3 regions of the Sporomusa sphaeroides DSM 2875 genome follow, and region 2 is predicted to be linked to each of the others. Evidence: riboswitches for the same ligand, from Rfam matches in the RefSeq annotation. Region 2 holds a riboswitch; each other region holds the start of a gene.
The links. Region 2 has a riboswitch for cobalamin ahead of SPSPH_RS03170 (hypothetical protein). Riboswitches for the same ligand answer to the same signal wherever they lie in the genome.
Positions count from the first base shown of each region.

Region 1 (6,027 bases), 510 kb from region 2:
GGAAACAAAAACGGTAGCCGATTTACCCGGCCCTTATAAAGTCGGTGTCGACCTGGGGACTGCCGATGTTGTACTGGTTGTTGCCGATGAAGCAGGTAATCCCGTAGCAGGAAGTCTGCGTTGGGCGTCGGTGGTCAGGGATGGCTTGGTTGTTGACTTCCGGGGGGCGATGCTGATTGTTGAGGAATTAAAAGCCGAAGTGGAAGCACGTATGGGTATTACCCTGGACAAAGGGGCTACCGCCATTCCGCCGGGAACGGTGGGACGCAATGCTTTAGCCTGCGGTCATGTTATTGCCGGAGCCGGTTTGGAGCCTGTTTGTCAGGTGGACGAGCCGGTAGCGGCTGCCAGGGCCCTGGGTATTACCCATGGAATTGTGGTGGATATCGGCGGCGGCACTACCGGAATTGCTGTTTTGCGTAATGGCGAGCTGGTATTCACAGCCGACGAACCAACCGGCGGTACGCATGTATCGCTGGTTTTGGCCGGAGCTTATAAAATGCCGTTTGAGGAAGCGGAACTGCTCAAACGGGATGCTGCCCAGCACCGCAGGATTATGCCGGTTATTTTGCCTGTTATTGAAAAGATGGCTGCAGTGGTAACGGCTATGCTGGCCGGACAAGAGGAATATCATGACTATCCTGTTTATGTGGTGGGAGGCACTGCCTGTCTGCAAGGGTTTGAAACTGAATTCAGCAAAGCTTTTGGCCGCAAAGTCCACGTTCCCCCCCATCCTTTATTGGTAACACCGCTGGGTATTGCTATGTTTGGCTAATAAGGAAAAGGTCTGACCCGACTGGGGTCAGACCTTTTATTATGGGAGGTTTTACAGGATTGACCGGTAAATGGCCTCCACATCCTGCTGTGAGCCTTGGCGGGGATTGGTTAGGCTGCAAACGTCCTTCAGGGCATTTTCCGCCAGCAAGGGGATATCTTCGGCTCTGAACCCCCGCAGTTCGTGTAGTTTTGCCGGTAATTCCAGCGCCTTATTGAGCTGCTGCACCAACTGGATGAAGCGTTTTGCAGCGGCTTCTGCCGGTAAGCCTGTGGTGTCAATCCCGGCGGCGCGGGCCAGATCAGCATACCTGGTTACGGCTGCCGGCAGGTTGAATTCCATGACGGCAGGCAATAAGATGGCATTGCATAAACCATGCGGCAGGTTATAGAACCCGCCAAGCTGGTGGGCAAGTGCATGGACATACCCTAAGCTGGCATTGTTAAAGGCAATACCTGCCAGATATTCGGCATAGACCATGGCTTCCCTGGAGGGTAAGTCATGGCCGCTTTGGTAGGCGGTCACTAAATTGGCGCTGATTAATTCCACGGCTTTAACGGCTTTGCAATCGGTTACCGGGGTAGCATTGGTGGAAACATAGGCTTCAATGGCATGCGTCAGGGCATCCATACCGGTTGCGGCCGTTAGACCGGGAGGCATGTCCAGCATAAGTTCGGCGTCACTGACAGCAATAATGGGGGTAACATGCCAATCATTGATAGTCATTTTTACATGCCGCTCTTCATCGGTAATGACACAAAAGCGGGTTAATTCACTGCCGGTACCGGCAGTGGTATTGATAGCAATAAGGGGGGCGGACCGCTTGGCGGATTTGTTGAGACCTTCATAGTGGGCAATTTCGCCGCCATTGGCAGCTAATAGCGCAATGGCTTTGGCGCAGTCATGAGGAGAACCGCCGCCAAAAGAAATCAAAAAGTCGCAGCCGTTATCCCGGAACAGTTTTAACCCGTAATTTACCTGAGCTACCGTAGGATTAGGTGAAACGTCTTTATAGATTATGTAAAAAATACCTTCGGCATCAAGTAATGCCAGCAGCTTGTCAATCAGCCCGGTTTCAACGAGTGTTTTGTCGCTGACAATCAGTGCTTTTCTAAACAGCATAGGTTTAATGTAACCGGCAATCCGTTCTGTGCAGCCTGTGCCCAAAATACTAATGGGTGTCATAAAATATTCATGGATTTTTTGCACGGCAACGGCCTCCCCTTGCTCTGTAATTTTCTAAAACGATACCATCATTTTGCTGTTTGTGCAAGCTTGTGAAGGACAGGCAGCGAAAGGACCGCAAAAAAATGACATACTATGACGAGGGATAACTATTTTGGCAGGCAAATGCCTGCGGCAGCGCTTTTGTTTGCCGGACAACCGGACAGGCCGGGACAGCGGGGGAAAATAGAACTATTTTGACTAAATGCTTTAACATCTTGCGAACCCTGCATATACTGACAGGAGAATGGTTTTGACTGTAGAAGTGTGCAAAAAAAGTAGATGGATAATTGCATATCTGCCACCATACAGGTGCCTCTTAGCAGTAAGAGGAGAATAGGGAAGCTCGGAAGGATGCACAATCCTTAAACGACGCGGTCGCGCCACTGTAATCGGGGAGGAACACCCAAACCAAGCCACCGGTAATCGGGAAGGCCAGGGGTTCTGATTATCCGTAAGCCAGGAGACCTGCCTGTTTTGGCTGTTATTTACCTCCGCGCCAGAGGTAGTACCGGAAGGACAGGATTTTATGAAAGTAAAACCCAGCCCTTTGGGGCTGGGTTTTTAATTTAAATGCTGGAGGTTATAAGGCGTGCATCAGCGGTTCTTCCGGATAAGTATAAAATGAGGGGGCGTAAGTATGGATTATCGGGCTAAAGTAGACAATTTAATCAATGGTGCGGCAAAGCCGCCGGATAGCCTGGGACTATTGGAGAAGCTGTTTAAAAAACTGTTGCTTGCATGGGGGACCATGCATCCGGAAATAAAACCATATCACTTGATTTTTGCTGCCGACAACGGCGTGGTGGAAGAGGGGGTAGTGGACTTTCCCAGTGAGATTACTTACCTGCAAGCGCAAAATATGGTGGATGGCCGGGCGGCGATCAGTTGTTTTTGCCAGGCCAATCATGTTCCGTATTCGGTAATTGATATCGGCATCAACAATACAAAAACAGCAGGCATATACCGGCGGGTGGCGCCGGGAACCAGGAATTTTATGAAAACAGAAGCCATGACTCAAGCCGAATTTGACGAGGCCTGGCGGGTTGGCGAGGAAATGGCGGGGTATGCTATTGATACTCAGGGTGCTAATTTAGTATCCTTTGGTGAAATGGGGATTGGCAATACCACTACGTCCTCAGCCGTACTGCATGCAATGACCGGGATACTCCCTGAGTTTGTTGTCGGTTATGGTGCCAGCGCTCCGACTACCGATATGTTAAAGCGAAAATGCGTGGTTGTGGCCAAAGGAGTTGAGCGTCACCGGGAAACCTTCTGCAGGATTGAAGATATCCTGCGGTGTGTGGGCGGTTTTGATATTGTCGCTATCTGTGCCGGGATGACAGAGTGCGCCAGGCGCAAGATTCCGTTTGTTATCGATGGCTTTATCACCGCGGTAGCCTTTGCCTGTGCTTCCCGGATAAATCGAGAAGTGGAAGCCTATGGCCTGCCTTCTCATATGTCCAAAGAGCCGGGCATGGGCTATGCCCTGCTGTTAGGCAATATTTTGGCCGATGATGTGCCAATTCGAGCCAACATGGCTTTAGGGGAGGGGACGGGAGCTGTTTTAATGGTCTCAATGCTCAGGACGATGGCGTATACCATGTATACTATGGCCAGGCTTGCCGATTTTGCGGTCAGCAACCCGGATTCGCAGCATTTGACGGCCATATGATATTATTTTTGGTGGAGCACTGTCAATTTATAGCAGGAATTGACAGTGCTAATAGCCAAAATATCCCCTTATCAGGAAAATTACAATGCTGATTTCTTTTATGCTATCTATAGTTTGGGTAGGGGGGATGTTTTGTGCATAACGGCAAACGGTTTAGCCTTGACGAGATTATTAATGTTCAGAGCCTGCAGGAGATACAAAATAAATTTTCGGAAGCCACCGGTATCGCTGCTGTTACTGTTGATGCAAACGGTGCACCTGTAACCAAACCCAGCAAATTTACTGATTTTTGCTGTTATGTTCGTTCCTTTCCCGACGGGTTTGAGCGGTGCAAGGCTTGTGATGACCGGGGCGGACGCAACGCTATGGAACAGCAGCGGCCGGTTGTGTATCATTGTCACAGCGGTTTAACCGATTTTGCCGCTCCCATTATCGTCCAAAACGAATATGTAGGGGCATTACTGGCAGGCCAGGTTGTATTACCCAATCCGGATTTTGATGCCAAGCAGGAAATGTTCAACCAGCTCTTACCTCTGGGCATGGATAAAGAGATTCTATCCCAACTGTTTGATAAAATTGCTATTATTCCTGAGCATCGTTTGCAGGCAGCGGCTGATTTGCTGCATCTTATGGCTAATTATATTGTGGAAATGAGCGCAACCAATCTGGTGCAAAAACAGCTGATGACCGAGCTGAAGGCAAAGTCCGAGCTGCAGAATTTGCTCCGGGCAGCCGAGCTGAAGGCACTGCAGGCACAGATTAACCCTCACTTTCTGTTTAATGCCCTCAACACCATTGCCCGCTTGTCGTTGCTCGAAGGTGCGGAGCGCACACAGGAAGTTGTCCATTCGTTGTCAGCTCTGTTGCGCACCAATCTGCGGGATATGGAGGAAATGCGCACCCTGCAGCAGGAAATCAAGTCTATTGAGGATTATCTGAGTATTCAGCAGGTGCGGTTTGGTGACAGGATTCAGGCCACCATTGAGATACAGCCTGAATTGATGAAAATATCGGTTCCGGCCCTTAGCTTGCAGCCCTTGGTGGAAAACGCCATCATTCACGGACTTGAACCCAAAAAAGAGGGCGGACATATTTATATCAGCGGCTATGTTGCCAATAACAATATAATCATCAGGGTGTCAGATACCGGGGTGGGAATTCCTCAGGAACAGATCGGCGCTATTTTAAAAAGCGAAAAGCGGTCAAGCAAAGGTCATCTGACAGGAATCGGACTGATTAATGTTCACCAGCGCATTCAGCATTATTTTGGCGAGCAGTATGGTCTGCGCATTGAAAGCAAAGTTGGCGAAGGCACCGAGGTTTATCTGTCGTTACCGTCTTATTGTTGATAAAATAGAGGAGACACAGCTATGTATACACTATTGATTGCCGATGATGAACAATTGGAACGGCAGGCGTTACGCTTTATTATTGAAAAAAGATGTCCGGATGTGAGGATCATTGGCGAGGCCGGCGATGGCAACAGTGCGGTGGGCATAGCTGCCAGGGAGAAACCGGATATTGTGCTTATGGATATTCGCATGCCGGAGCTTAGCGGACTGGAGGCCGCCCGCGCTATCCGGACAATGCTGCCGCATACGGCTATTGTCATCCTGACGGCATTTGATGAATTCAGCTATGCGAAAGAAGCGCTCTCCAGCGGGGCGGTGGAGTATTTACTAAAGCCGCTGCATCCTAACGATTTACTGCAGACCCTGGCGGCTGTTACTGCCAAAGTCGGTGAACGCAAACGCCGGGAACAGGAAGAAGCTGAGCTGAGAAAAAATGTGGAACAGGCGATGCCCTTTATCAGGCACTCGTTTATTCAAGATTTGCTTTCCGGCAAAATCAGTGAGTTAAGCAACTTCCGGGACAGGGCCGGTTTTCTGGGAATTAAAGCAGAGTCGGGCGTTATCCTGGTTGCCAATATCGATAATTTTAAACAGATCACCCGCAGTGCATCAGAGCTGGAAAGGCAGATTGTCAAGCAGCGTGTCTATCAGCATATTTGCGAATTTGTCGGCAAAGAAATGCTGGTCGTCCCGTTCGGCGGCGATGAGATCGTTATTCTTATCGGTTATGAGGCAGCAAGGGAAGAGGCCCAGGTAGAGACGCATGTCAGAGCAATAGCCCGGAAGATCAGAGACGGGATCACGCAATTGGGCATTAGCCTGACGATTGGCATTGGCCGCTACTATGATGATCCCCTGCAGATTCATAAGTCCTATCTTGAGGCCAGCAGCGCCCAGCAGCAAAAAAATTACATTGGGGATAATCAAATCATTCATATCGATGATCTTCCCCACTTAAGCGAAGTGGCTTTTCGCTACCCTTTCCATTATGAACGTAATCT
Region 1 is NZ_CP146991.1:1,209,385-1,215,411, forward strand. Features, by position in the region: gene eutJ (ethanolamine utilization protein EutJ) at 1-775, shown strand, start outside; gene SPSPH_RS05250 (iron-containing alcohol dehydrogenase) at 827-1,960, opposite strand; cobalamin riboswitch at 2,293-2,489, shown strand; gene SPSPH_RS05255 (nicotinate-nucleotide--dimethylbenzimidazole phosphoribosyltransferase) at 2,640-3,674, shown strand; gene SPSPH_RS05260 (sensor histidine kinase) at 3,809-5,023, shown strand; gene SPSPH_RS05265 (response regulator) at 5,045-6,027, shown strand, end outside.
Region 1: another riboswitch for cobalamin. It lies ahead of SPSPH_RS05255 (nicotinate-nucleotide--dimethylbenzimidazole phosphoribosyltransferase); the one in region 2 lies ahead of SPSPH_RS03170 (hypothetical protein).

Region 2 (6,027 bases):
GGCTACTGTTCAAACCTCTCACCGCTACGGTTGAGAGGTTTGCTGTTTTAATCACAGGCTGCTCCCATCATCCTGGTAACGAAGGCGTGTCCGGTACTCAAAAAATATGAAGGAGTTGTTTTTGGCCAATGAAAAACATCTATTCGATTATCACCACCCTGTGCATGCTGGCTGTATTTGGCTGCGTAAGTCTGGTTCCGTCACTGGCAGCGGCTGCACCGGCTCAGGCAGGCAAAAAGGCTATTTTAGTTGTAAGCTTTGGTACTACGTATCCTGAAACCTTAAAGACAACCATTGAAGCTGTTGAAACCAAAATAAAAGCAGAATTTCCCGAGTACGAAGTTCGCCGGGCTTTTACTTCCCGGATTATCATTAAAAGAATTGCTGAACGTGACGGCGTGAAAATCGATACCGAAAAAGAAGCGCTTGACCGTTTAAAAGCCGAAGGCTTTAATGAAGTTATTGTTCAGCCGCTGCATATTGCTGCCGGTGAAGAGTTTGATTTGGTGAAGGGTGTTGTAAAACATCATGAAGCCGCTAAAACCTTTGACAAAATTGCGTTAGGCAGACCTATTATGTATTTTATGGGACAAGAAGAGAAACCTGATGACTATTTAGCTGCTGCTAAAGCATTAGAAAACCAGTTCCCCAAACAGAAAAAAGACGAAGCCATTGTACTGATGGGACATGGTGGCAGCCATCCCGGAAATTCGGCTTATGCCGCCATGCAGCTTAAATTACAGGATGAAGGCTATAAAAACGTATATCTGTTCACCGTGGAAGGGTATCCGTCCTTCGACAATATGCTGGCTAAATTAAAAGCCAACAAAGTAAAAAAAGTTACTCTTATGCCGTTCATGCTGGTAGCCGGTGACCATGCTACCAACGATATGGCCGGTGATGAAGAGGATTCAGCAAAAAGCCAGCTTATTGCCGCCGGCTTTAAAGTAGACACTTATGTGCATGGCTTGGGTGAAAATGCAGGTTTTCAAGATATTTATGTCCAACATGTTAAAGATGCCATTGATGAACTGAATAACCCGGAAGCTAAAAAGCACTAAAAGCAAAACCAAATAACAAAAGAGTTAGGTGCCCTACGGGGCTTAATAGGGAAGTCCGGTGAAAAGCCGGCGCGGTCCCGCCACTGTAATGGGGAGCAAATCCAAGAATATGCCACTGGGATGAAAAGTCCTGGGAAGGTTTGGATGAGCCGTGAACCAGAGTCAGGAGAACTGCCTAGCTGACAGTCGCCGTTTTACCCACGAGGCATGGGGAGGGGATTACAGTAGATGGTATGTATGCTGAAGACTCACGGGCCCTGGGGTGCCGGATGCTGCAAAATATATCAAAACTGAAAATACATTCCCACGCGTAAGCGCGGGAATGTATTTTTTTTATCTAAGGGGGCAAGGATTTGACCATCAAAAAAGCACTGACCGGCGTCGTGGCAGTGCTGTTGGTAATGTTGACAATTACCGGACAGGCCCAGGAGGGAGTATCTTTTTCCTGTCAATTTCCGTATTATCTGGGAAAGGTCAGGGATTCTGTGATTCCCGGCGGGCAGACGGCAGCGCTGTTTAGTATTGAACATCGTGGTCTAAGCGACACAACGGTGACAGTGACCATCAGTCTGCCGCCTGGCTTTAGCCCGGCCGGTTCTCAGGAAAACTGGGAGGTAACCAGGCAAGCAGACCGGTATTCCTTAACCAGAGATATGCTGCTGTCGGGAGGGTATAGTCAGTGGTATGATTTGCTGTCCCTGCAGGTGGCGGCAGATTTGCCGCCCGGCAGGTATACCGCTGCCGTGACGGCAGGAGACAATACACAGCAGATACCGGTTACCGTAGGGGCCGGTACCGGTGACGCCGCCGTGCCGGTCACACTGGCAGGTATGGTTCTGCCGTTGGATAAGGACGGCAAAACCGATGACCGTGTAGGGCGCAATGTCTTGGTGCTGCGGGACAGACAATGGGATTACTACAAAAATTTATTTATTGGCAAAGGCGCTTCGAATCAAGAAATTGAGGCCATTCACCCGGTAACTCACCTGGGCGTGGATATTGTCAATCCAGCCGGGGTGCAAAAACTGGTTATTGTTACCGTTCATCTCTTAGATGCGGGTCGTCAGCCGGTGAGCGGCTTGTTTACTCCCGGTGCGACCAATGAAGATGTCGATGGCGGCGCGCTGGATGGTCACAAGGAATATTTAGAGATGTTTACGGCTTTGAACGGTGACTCCCGGCAGCGCCTGCAGCTGCCTGTATATGCGGATGAACGCAATTTGACCGGCGGGGATTATATCCTCCGGGCAGAACTGAGCGACGGGGTCAAGGCGCCGTTGCTGTACGAAGTGCCGCTTACTATTATCAAAAAAGACAACAAAGCCCTGATAGTAGTCAGTAGTGCCGCCCTGGCGGTATTGACAGGCTTGCTGCTTTCCCTCAAGCGCCTGCGGCGAGTATTGGCGGTGCTGAAAACACGCTGGCTGGTAACCATTGCCTTGTTTGGTGCGGCAGCTTTTGCGGTGGTCAATGTACCGTCCACTTTATTAAATGATTTTTTTCATATTTTGCTGGGCCCATTCGGATTTTTAATTACCGGCCTGTTTAGCAGCATATTTCTCTATATGATGGTGGTGGCGCTGGTCATACTCATTCCCCAGCCCGGGGTGGTGGCGCTGATGACCGTTGTTCGCATGCTGCTCGGGATGCTGGCATTTGGTCAAATCTCACCCATTGGCCTGTTATCCTATGGTCTGCATGCGCTGCTGCTGGAGCTGCTGATTTATGGCAGTGGCATGTATGGCTGGCTGCAGCAACGGGAAGACAACCCCATACCCTGGGACAAGATCGCGCTGTTGGCTGTCAGCTGTGCGGTGGCTGATACCATCGCAGCCTATGTGAGCTTGCAGGCGATGGCGTTTTTGTACCGCATGTATTATGCTGCCTGGTATATTGCATTGGTCTTACTGTTTAACGGCTTTATCTATACCATAATCGGCGCCGCCTGTGGCACAGCCTTAGGCAAACGACTGGCCAGAGTAGGGGGAGATTGACCAATGGACAGTATAGTATGCTTTAATAATGTTTCCTTTACCTATCGGCATCGCAGCAGTCCCAGTATCAGTAGCGTCAGTTTCCGGGTTTCCCCAGGCGATTTCCTGCTGCTGACAGGTGCGACCGGTTGTGGCAAAAGCACTTTGTTAAAAATGCTTAACGGACTGATTCCCCATGAAAGCGGCGGCAAGCTTGAGGGAGACGTGGTTGTCGGCGGACGTTCGGTGAGTGGCTTGAGTGTGGCGGAGATGAGCCGTACCGTGGGCATGGTATTTCAGAATCCGGATGATCAGATTTTTTCCACAACCGTGTTTGATGAAGTGGCTTTTGTCCTGGAAAATATGGGAATGACGGCAGTTCAGCTCGAACCTCAGGTCAAAGAAGCGTTAGCCTTGGTAGGTCTTGCCGATAAGGCAAAAGCCAGTGTGCATGCACTGTCAGGAGGACAAAAACAGCGCCTGGCGGTAGCCGCCGTACTGGCAGCCAAACCACAGGTACTGGCACTGGATGAACCTATCAGCCAGCTTGATCCGCAGGGAGCCGCGGAATTGCTGTCCGTATTGCAGCAACTGAATGCCAATCTGGGAATTACCATTATTATTGTTGAGCACCGCCTGCATGAAGTACTGCCTTTATGTCACAAGGCAGCCATTATGGATGCCGGACGGCTCATCTGGCAGGGCAGGCGTGAAGAGGCTTACAACTGCCAGGAAATGTTTGCTGCTTACGGTCTCAGGCTCCCCCAGCCTGTTACCCTTTGTCATCATCTGGGGGTTGCGGCGCGTTCGGCTCAGGTTGACGATGCCGTGGCAGCCATCCGGCAGCATTATGCCATTCCGGTTCCCGCTATCAGTCCGGTTCCCGCAGCGGCGGCATCGCTGCCTGTAGGACAACACCTGTTGCCAATACCGGCAATCCAGGCCAAACAAGTATTTTTTCATTATGATAACCCGGCGCAAATGGTGCTGAACGGGGTTGATTTGACAGTTGCCGCAGGCCAATTTATTGCCCTTATGGGCAGTAACGGGGCCGGCAAGTCTACCTTGCTGCACTTGCTGGGCGGGTTGCTTAAACCGGCAGCCGGTGAAATGCAGATACTGGGACAAAGGGTTAGGGCAGTATCGCCGGCTGTGGGAATGGTGCTGCAAAATCCGGATTTTATGCTGTTTAACAGTACTGTGCAGGAGGAAATCGGTTTTAGCCTGCGCCAGCAAAGCAAAGACAATACCGACGGCTGGACAGAGTACTGCGAACTATTGACAGACAGGCTAGGTTTAGGCGGCTTGAGGGAGGATTTCCCGCTGGCTTTGAGCCGCGGTCAACGCTTGCGGGTGGCTATTGCCGCCGTTTTGGCCAATGAGCCGCAGGTCCTGCTGCTGGATGAGCCAACAACAGGCCAGGATATTGGCCATATTGAGGATATCGCGCTCTTGCTCAGGGAATATACCCGGCAGGGTGGCAGTATTATATTTTGCACCCATGATACCGAGGTGGCAGCACGGTTTGCCGATCGAATCATTGTTATGCGGCAGGGGCAAATTGTGGCCGACGGCACACCGGCTGCGGTTTTTCAGGATCAGGCCATGCTTAAGGCCAGCGGACTTAAACCGCCTGCGATCCTGCTTGCCGCTCAGGCCCTGTATGGCGGCACCGCGCTTACTGTGGAGGAGGTGGTAGGATATGTACGACAGGCATGTCTGGGAAGCTACACCGGGGAACACCCTGCTTCATAAGATTGATGTCCGGACAAAACTGGTGTTATTGCTCCTGCTGGCAGCTATGGTGCTGCTGGTGGACAGCCCGCGTTCACTATTTCTGCTGTTTTGTCTGGTGCTGAGCCTGCACCTGCTGGCGCGCTCCTCTATGGGCAGGTGGCGTATCCTTATGGTCTTTATTCTACTGGGTATTTGGGGTTCCATGACCAGCCAGGCGCTGTTTTACAGCAGTGAGCCGCGAACCATTATCGCTTGTCTGGTGTCGCCGGCCGCACCGGGAATCGGCGCATTGACAGGAGGGGTGTATGTTTACCGGGAAGGCTTGGAATATGGCGCCGTGCAGGCCTTGCGTTCAGGAACTATGCTGGCTTTGGGCCTCCTGATTAACTGGACCTCCGATCCCCGGCAGTTATTGCGCAGCCTGCTGGCCTGGAAGCTGCCTTACGAACTGGGCTTTATGCTGATAACCGGTCTCAGGTTTCTGCCGGTCATTTTTCAGGAGACCGGTGTTGTTCTGACGGCACAGCGTCTCAGAGGCTTTAACCCGTTCCGGACAATATCGCCCCGGCGGCTCATTCAAACAGCCTTTCAAACCTTGTTTCCCATTCTGGCACGGACTTTGCGCCGGGCGGCGACTTTGGCATCTTCTGTCGAAAGCCGCGGCTTTGGCCGGGAAACACCGCAGGTGCCTTTGCCGGTATGGTCCTGCAAGGAACGCCTGGTTTGCCATAGCCTGCTGCTGACAGTGGTGGGTCTGATACTTCTTAAGATAATGGATTCACTGCAATTTAACGGTTTCTTATATGTGTCATCCTTGCGGGGGGTATATGATTTGATGAAGGTGTGGCTGTAAAACTATGAAAAAAGTCATCACAGCAGGAATTACTCTCTTATTTCTCGGTACGTTAGGAGCATTAGCCGCCCATATTTTTGGCATGAGCACCCATGTGAGCCTGACTGGCAAACAAAACGGTACACAGACAGGCGCTTATGGCAAAGTAATGGAAGTGGTTTTAGGCCAAACGGAAGTATATAATTATCAGCGAATGGGCTTTAACCGGGGCTTTATCCGATTTTCCCCTGATAGCAGCTTTTTGGCCGTCGGTTCGGAAACAGGGGAAGTGCTGCTTTATAATACCAAGGGCAGCCTTATCTGGCGTAAAAACATGGGGCTGGGTAAGCTGACCGCACTGGAATTTTCGCCGGACGGCCGTTCGGTGCTTGTCGGCGAAAGCAGTCAGCAGGGATGGCTGGTG
Region 2 is NZ_CP146991.1:698,578-704,604, forward strand. Features, by position in the region: gene SPSPH_RS03165 (sirohydrochlorin cobaltochelatase) at 129-1,061, shown strand; cobalamin riboswitch at 1,071-1,254, shown strand; gene SPSPH_RS03170 (hypothetical protein) at 1,415-3,055, shown strand; gene SPSPH_RS03175 (ABC transporter ATP-binding protein) at 3,059-4,789, shown strand; gene SPSPH_RS03180 (energy-coupling factor transporter transmembrane component T family protein) at 4,737-5,624, shown strand; gene SPSPH_RS03185 (PQQ-binding-like beta-propeller repeat protein) at 5,629-6,027, shown strand, end outside.

Region 3 (6,027 bases), 360 kb from region 2:
CCCTGGCCTTTATTGCCAGCTTGCTGGCGGCAGCCGGTGACTTTCAGGAGCAGGACGCCTGGTTGATGAGTGTTATTCCCCACACAGTGGCTGCTGTAACCTGTGCAGCGTCGGCCGCGATGAGCCTGCTGTTGCTGCGGCAGCCAACTATCCGGGCAATGACACCGTCATGGCTGCTGTTTCTGTCGGCAGCCGCAGCCGGCTTAGTGGCGCTGGCTTACCTGGGAGTGGCTGTTACCTCCCTGGATTCGGAGAGCGAGAACATTTTCTTTACATTGCCTCTTATGATTGGCCTTTACGCCGTCGTGTCCCTGTCGGCGCTTGTCTATCGGGATGAGCGTGTCTAACCTGCCATGCAATGGAAATGCCTCAATAATACGGATAAAGCTATAACTGCAACCGACTGAGGAGGGGTGGGGATGAAAAAAATATTGCAAAGTCTGCTGCTGGTGCTGTTGCTGACGGCACCGGCTGTGGCTGGCGCCGAAGGCGCGTCCCGTCCGACTGCGGCGGAAGCTATTTCTCCCTTGTCCTGCCGGCAGGGTACGGCCGGCAGCTGCGAAACCGAATGCCGTGAGGGTTTGCGGCTGGGCTTTGATACCCGGGGACTGGAAGTAATTACTCCCGGCCATGAGTATATGTTGGACGGAATGGTGTATTTTTCCCTGGAAAAAATGGCGCCTGTCAGCAATAACCGGGATAACGTATTACACAGGATAAAAAGCCGGGAAGGCCATGACCTTCGTCTGTTCACCTTAACCCCGTCCGAAGAGCACTCCTTGCTCCTGTCATATCCTGCGTGGCTTGTAGTGTATGACAAAGGCGAAAATGAGGACTCCAGGCATTGTGTGGACATATATGTCCATACAGACACGGCAGATTTCCGGCTTCATACAAGCGTATCGGTCGATTTTGCGACAGCCTATCACGATGAAATTGGCAGCAGGCTGGCAACCGTCGCTGTAAAAGAGCAGCCGCTCACACAGAGTACAGGGGCGTGAAGCGTGGGGACGTTCTTTTTGCTTCGGAGTTGCTACTCTTAATTATTCAATGACATAAAAACCATAGTAAGGCAGACGAAAAATTGTCTGCCTTACTATGGTTTTTATGTCATTGCTGATTATAGGCAATCCCGGCAGCAGCGGAACAGCTAGCGGCAATACCCTGAACGAAGTAAGGCATGCTGCTTGACCATCCAGGACTGGCTAACCCATCACTGGAATAGGCAGAACATATTTTAAAACAGCAACAAAATGGGCGATGCTGCCCGCAAGAACAAATAAATGCCAGATAGCATGGTTATATGGAATCTTGTGTACTAAATAAAATATAGCACCAACAGAATAAAAAAGGCCGCCGCCTACCAGCCAGTATATACCCTCAATCGGCAGCGTAACTAACAACGGCTTGATCATTACTACCGCAAACCATCCCATTAATAAATAGCATAAGGTTGAGAAAACCTTGAATCGGTTGACAAAAAATATTTGAAAAATGATCCCAATTATCGCGAGTACCCATATTACACTAAAGATTGTCCACCCCAGTGCGCCATGCAGCGGAATCAGAGTGAACGGTGTATAGTTGCCGGCAATCAGTACATAAATAGCTGCATGATCAAAAATCTTCAGGATATATTTTGCTCTTTCATTAGTAAAACTGTGATAAAGTGTTGATGACAAGTACAACAGCACCAAAGAAGTACCATAGATGATAACGCTTAGTAAATGCCATATACTTCCATTGTTATAGACTGATACCGTAAGCACACCAAGTCCGATTAGTGCAAAAATCGTTCCCACGCCATGTGTAGCAGCATTCAATATTTCTTCTAGATTAACTTTCGCGGTCATTGCATTCTTTACCATCTACTCATCCCCTTCTGTGATTTATTGTCCATGGTTATTATCTCTTTCTGCTTCAAATTATAACCGAGGACACATGGCGGCTACTTTACCTTTGGAGTCCCCTTTACAGGTAATTTCAATATTATGATTGAAGGAATTAACGATTCCAAATCCACGCATTTCTGAGCAATCTAACTGCCGTTTCTTTGAAAAGAGGTTCCAGGCAATATATGGGCAATGTGCTGAGTCGGCATCTTACTATGAAGCGTACACAAAACGAGGAAATTTTGCAAGACGGCATCAAGGATAACATTCCGTAAACCGCTTGTTTGCCAAAAGGCTGCGTGAGTGTGTGCGGCTGTAAGAAGTTATTTTGGTTTCTCGAACACCCAAGTTACGATAGCATTTTGCCGCTGTCCCTCTGGGGCTTACTTGCATATCTTTTCATAGTATTCCTCATTTTCGATTTATCTTAATCTTAACTTGCTTCTCAGAAAAAATCTCGAGGAGAACAAAAGGCACCCGCAGAGTATCATCTATGGTTTATGTTTTTCTCCCCATTGACATATTAGTTCCATCAAAGGATAAAGTGATAGCCCCTTTTCAGATAAGCTGTATTCAACTTTTGGGGGAATCTGAGGATATTCTTCACGTGTGATTAGGCCATCATTTTCTAATTCTTTCAGTTGTACACTCAGGGTCTTATGTGAAATTGTACCGATCAGTCGTTGTAATTCATTATATCGAATTGGCTGTGCTTCAGCCAGCCAATACAAAATGACCATTTTCCATTTGCCGCTGATCATTGATAAAGTATAACCAAAGGGTGTATCTTTCAAGCTGTTGATTGGGCGTTGTTCTCTCATGCTCATAGTATCACTTACCTTTTCACCAGTATGCGGCATAAAAGTGCATACTTCAAGTTATTTCCTTTTCATTGTAAGATATAGCTATACTTAATGTAAAGGAGCAGAATGCATGAACAAGTGTAAAATTGAAGTTATTAAAACTACATTTGATGAAGAATTAGCGAGAGCCTATGGCTGCAAGGGACTGGGGAAATGTCCAATGCATAAAGTTGGCGATATCTATTATGGCGATTACGCTAAACCGGAAGGGCTATGTGATGAAGCCTGGAAAGCCATGTATCAATATGTATTTGCCCTGGCACATGGGAGTGATATTTTTTATTATGGTGATTGGATCGATAAGCCTGGAGTGGCAATCTGCAGCTGTAATGATGGGCTAAGACCAGTTATTTTCAAGATCACAGCCACAGATCAGGTATCAAACAAAAATTAGCAGCAAACCAATATAAGTAACCATTCTTGATTTTGGACAGTGCTTTTGAGAAAGTAAGGCAAAAATAAAGTTATTGCCTAAAGTGTATTTTTATGTTATTTTTATAGACAATACAGTGAATCGGTAAATATAGGTTACAATTGTATATTGTAGAAGCAGGTGCCCTCCGGGGCTTAATAGGGAAGACCGGTGAAGACGGATGCTTGGCATCCTTCGAGTCCGGCGCGGTCCCGCCGCTGTAACGGTGAGTTTTGTCTCCATGATGCCATTAGGATCAACATCCTGAGAAGGCGAGGCAAAGCGATGAACCGTAGCCAGAAGAACTGCCTGTTTAGCAATCACCGAATATGGATAGCTGCTGTTGTCTATCCATGGAACCCGCGAGCGATGGGGAAGGGGATTTTTGCATATGGCTGCGCCGTATTGAAATTCCTGACGTATTGTCAGGAATTTTTATTTACGGGACAATATGTGGACAAAGTCTTCCGCTTACGCGGAGGACTTTTATATTTATTACGTAAGTGCAATCGGGCTTTATTGGACAGATGGCGCCGATTGCAGAAGGAACAGGAGTGATGGAGTATTCTTAAGCGACAATTGTTGCAGCGGCTTTTTCAAATCGTCATCGTACTTTTTGGTATTAGTTTTTTAAGTTTTCTGCTCATTTATCTGGCGCCCGGAGATCCGGTGCGGGCCATGTTCGCCGTTACCGGCAATATTCCATCAGAAGAAATACTGGAAGATATGCGGGAACAAATGGGGCTGAACCGCCCGTTTCTGGTGCAGTATGGACATTGGCTGATGAACTGCCTGCAAGGAGACTTTGGCACTTCTTATTCTCAGGGCAAGCCGGTGTCCGAGATGCTGGCGGTGCGGGTTCTGCCCACATTGCAGCTGGCGCTTTTGTCCCTGGTGATGATGCTGGTGATGGCGGTACCGGCAGGAGTGCTATCGGCCTTGCATCAAAACCGGTTTTTGGATTATTTTATCCGGGCGGTTACCTTCACCGGCATTTCTTTGCCGAATTTCTGGGCGGGGCTGCTGCTCATTTACTTTGTGGCGCTTAAACTGGAATTGCTGCCGGTTGTTTCCACCGGCATGGGCTTGCAGAAGATGATTCTGCCAGCCTTTACCCTGGCCTTTGCCATGGCAGGGAAATATGCGCGTCAGGTTCGCGCGGCTATATTGGAGGAAATGAGTCAGGACTATGTCTATGGAGCTTTGGCTAGAGGATTATCGGAAACAGTTGTGCTGTGGCGGCACGTTATCCCCAATGCCATGCTGCCGCTCTTAACGCTGCTGGGGCTGTCCCTGGGTTCACTGCTTGGCGGCACAGCGGTTGTTGAAGTCATTTTTTCCTATCCGGCACTGGGCAGCCTGGCCATCAACGCCATTACGTCGATGGACTACCCCTTGATTCAGGGATATGTCTTGTGGATTGCCCTGATTTATATGATCGTTAATTTGGCAGTGGATGTTTCTTACAGTTTTCTGGATCCACGCCTCAGGAAAGGGGTATAACCGGCGATGGCGCGGAGCAGATGTCAATTTTACATATTTCTGGCCTTGGTGTTAGGCATCGTGGCAGTGGCGGTGTTTGCCCCGCAGATTGCTACCCATGATCCGGGACAGGCTGTGTTGACTGCAGCCAACAAACCACCGAGCAGCGAACACTGGTTTGGCACCGATCGTATGGGGCGGGATTTGTTCTCGCGGGTTATTTATGGTACCCGCACCTCGCTGGCTTCGACTTTGGTTTTAGTGGTAAGTATCTTTACCGTAGGCGGTGTGCTTGGGGTTGTGTCCGGCTACATGGGCGGCAAAACCGATACGGTAATCATGCGTATTTCCGATATGATGGTATCCTTTCCCGGCATGGCGCTGGCCATCGCGATGGCAGGCATCATGGGGCCGAGCATCACCAATGCCGTAATCGCTATCACTATGGTTAGCTGGACCAAGTACGCAAGACTGGCCCGCAGCCTGGTGCTAAAGGTCAAGCATCAAGATTATATTTTGGCTGCCATTATGTCTGGTTCCCGCACGCGGTATATCCTTTGGCGATATATGCTGCCTTCGGTTTTACCCACCTTAGCCATTACTGCCGCGACCGATATGGGGGGGATGATGCTGGAGCTTGCCGCTTTCTCGTTTTTGGGGCTGGGCGCACAGTCCACCTCGATTGAGTGGGGATATATGCTCAATGAAGGCCGGGCCTATCTGGAAGCTGCCCCCTGGCTGATGCTTTTTCCCGGGCTTGCCATTTTCATTACGGTGGTGGCATTCAACTTATTAGGGGACAGCTTGCGGGATATTCTTGACCCGAAGGAGCAAATTAATATTTTTCAGAAAAAAAGGAGAGTACCAAACATGAACAAGCAAATCAAGGCTGCAGCTTTGCTGCTGATTGTCTGCATGCTGGCTGTCACAACAGGCTGCGGCGGCAATTCACAGCAAGCAGCTGCCACCAACAATCATCTGAAATTTGGCTGCTACAATTATTCAGATTCCTTCGACCCGGCCAATAATGAAAATTCCAGTTGGGTCGCGATGCGTTTTGCTGTCACCGAGAGTCTTTTCCGTTTTTCCGATAAGGTGGTAGCCGAGCCTAATCTGAGCGACAGTTATCAGGTTTCGGACGATTACACCACCTGGACACTTCATATTCGCAAGGGCGTCAAGTTCTCCAACGGCAACGATGTTACCCCTACAGCCGTCAAGGCGTCTATTGAGCGCCTGTACAAAAATACCGATACTGCGCAGGGCGGCAAAGGCAACTCCAAGCCAAAGGGTTATTTGATTTACAATTCCATTACGGCAGATGACGCAGCTGGAACGGTAACCATCGTGTGCAGTAAGCCTACCTCTAATATCCCCG
Region 3 is NZ_CP146991.1:341,303-347,329, forward strand. Features, by position in the region: gene SPSPH_RS01470 (hypothetical protein) at 1-347, shown strand, start outside; gene SPSPH_RS01475 (hypothetical protein) at 420-1,001, shown strand; gene trhA (PAQR family membrane homeostasis protein TrhA) at 1,206-1,868, opposite strand; gene SPSPH_RS01485 (winged helix-turn-helix transcriptional regulator) at 2,384-2,719, opposite strand; gene SPSPH_RS01490 (TIGR04076 family protein) at 2,826-3,149, shown strand; cobalamin riboswitch at 3,290-3,494, shown strand; gene nikB (nickel ABC transporter permease) at 3,732-4,670, shown strand; gene nikC (nickel transporter permease) at 4,677-6,027, shown strand, end outside.
Region 3: another riboswitch for cobalamin. It lies ahead of nikB (nickel ABC transporter permease); the one in region 2 lies ahead of SPSPH_RS03170 (hypothetical protein).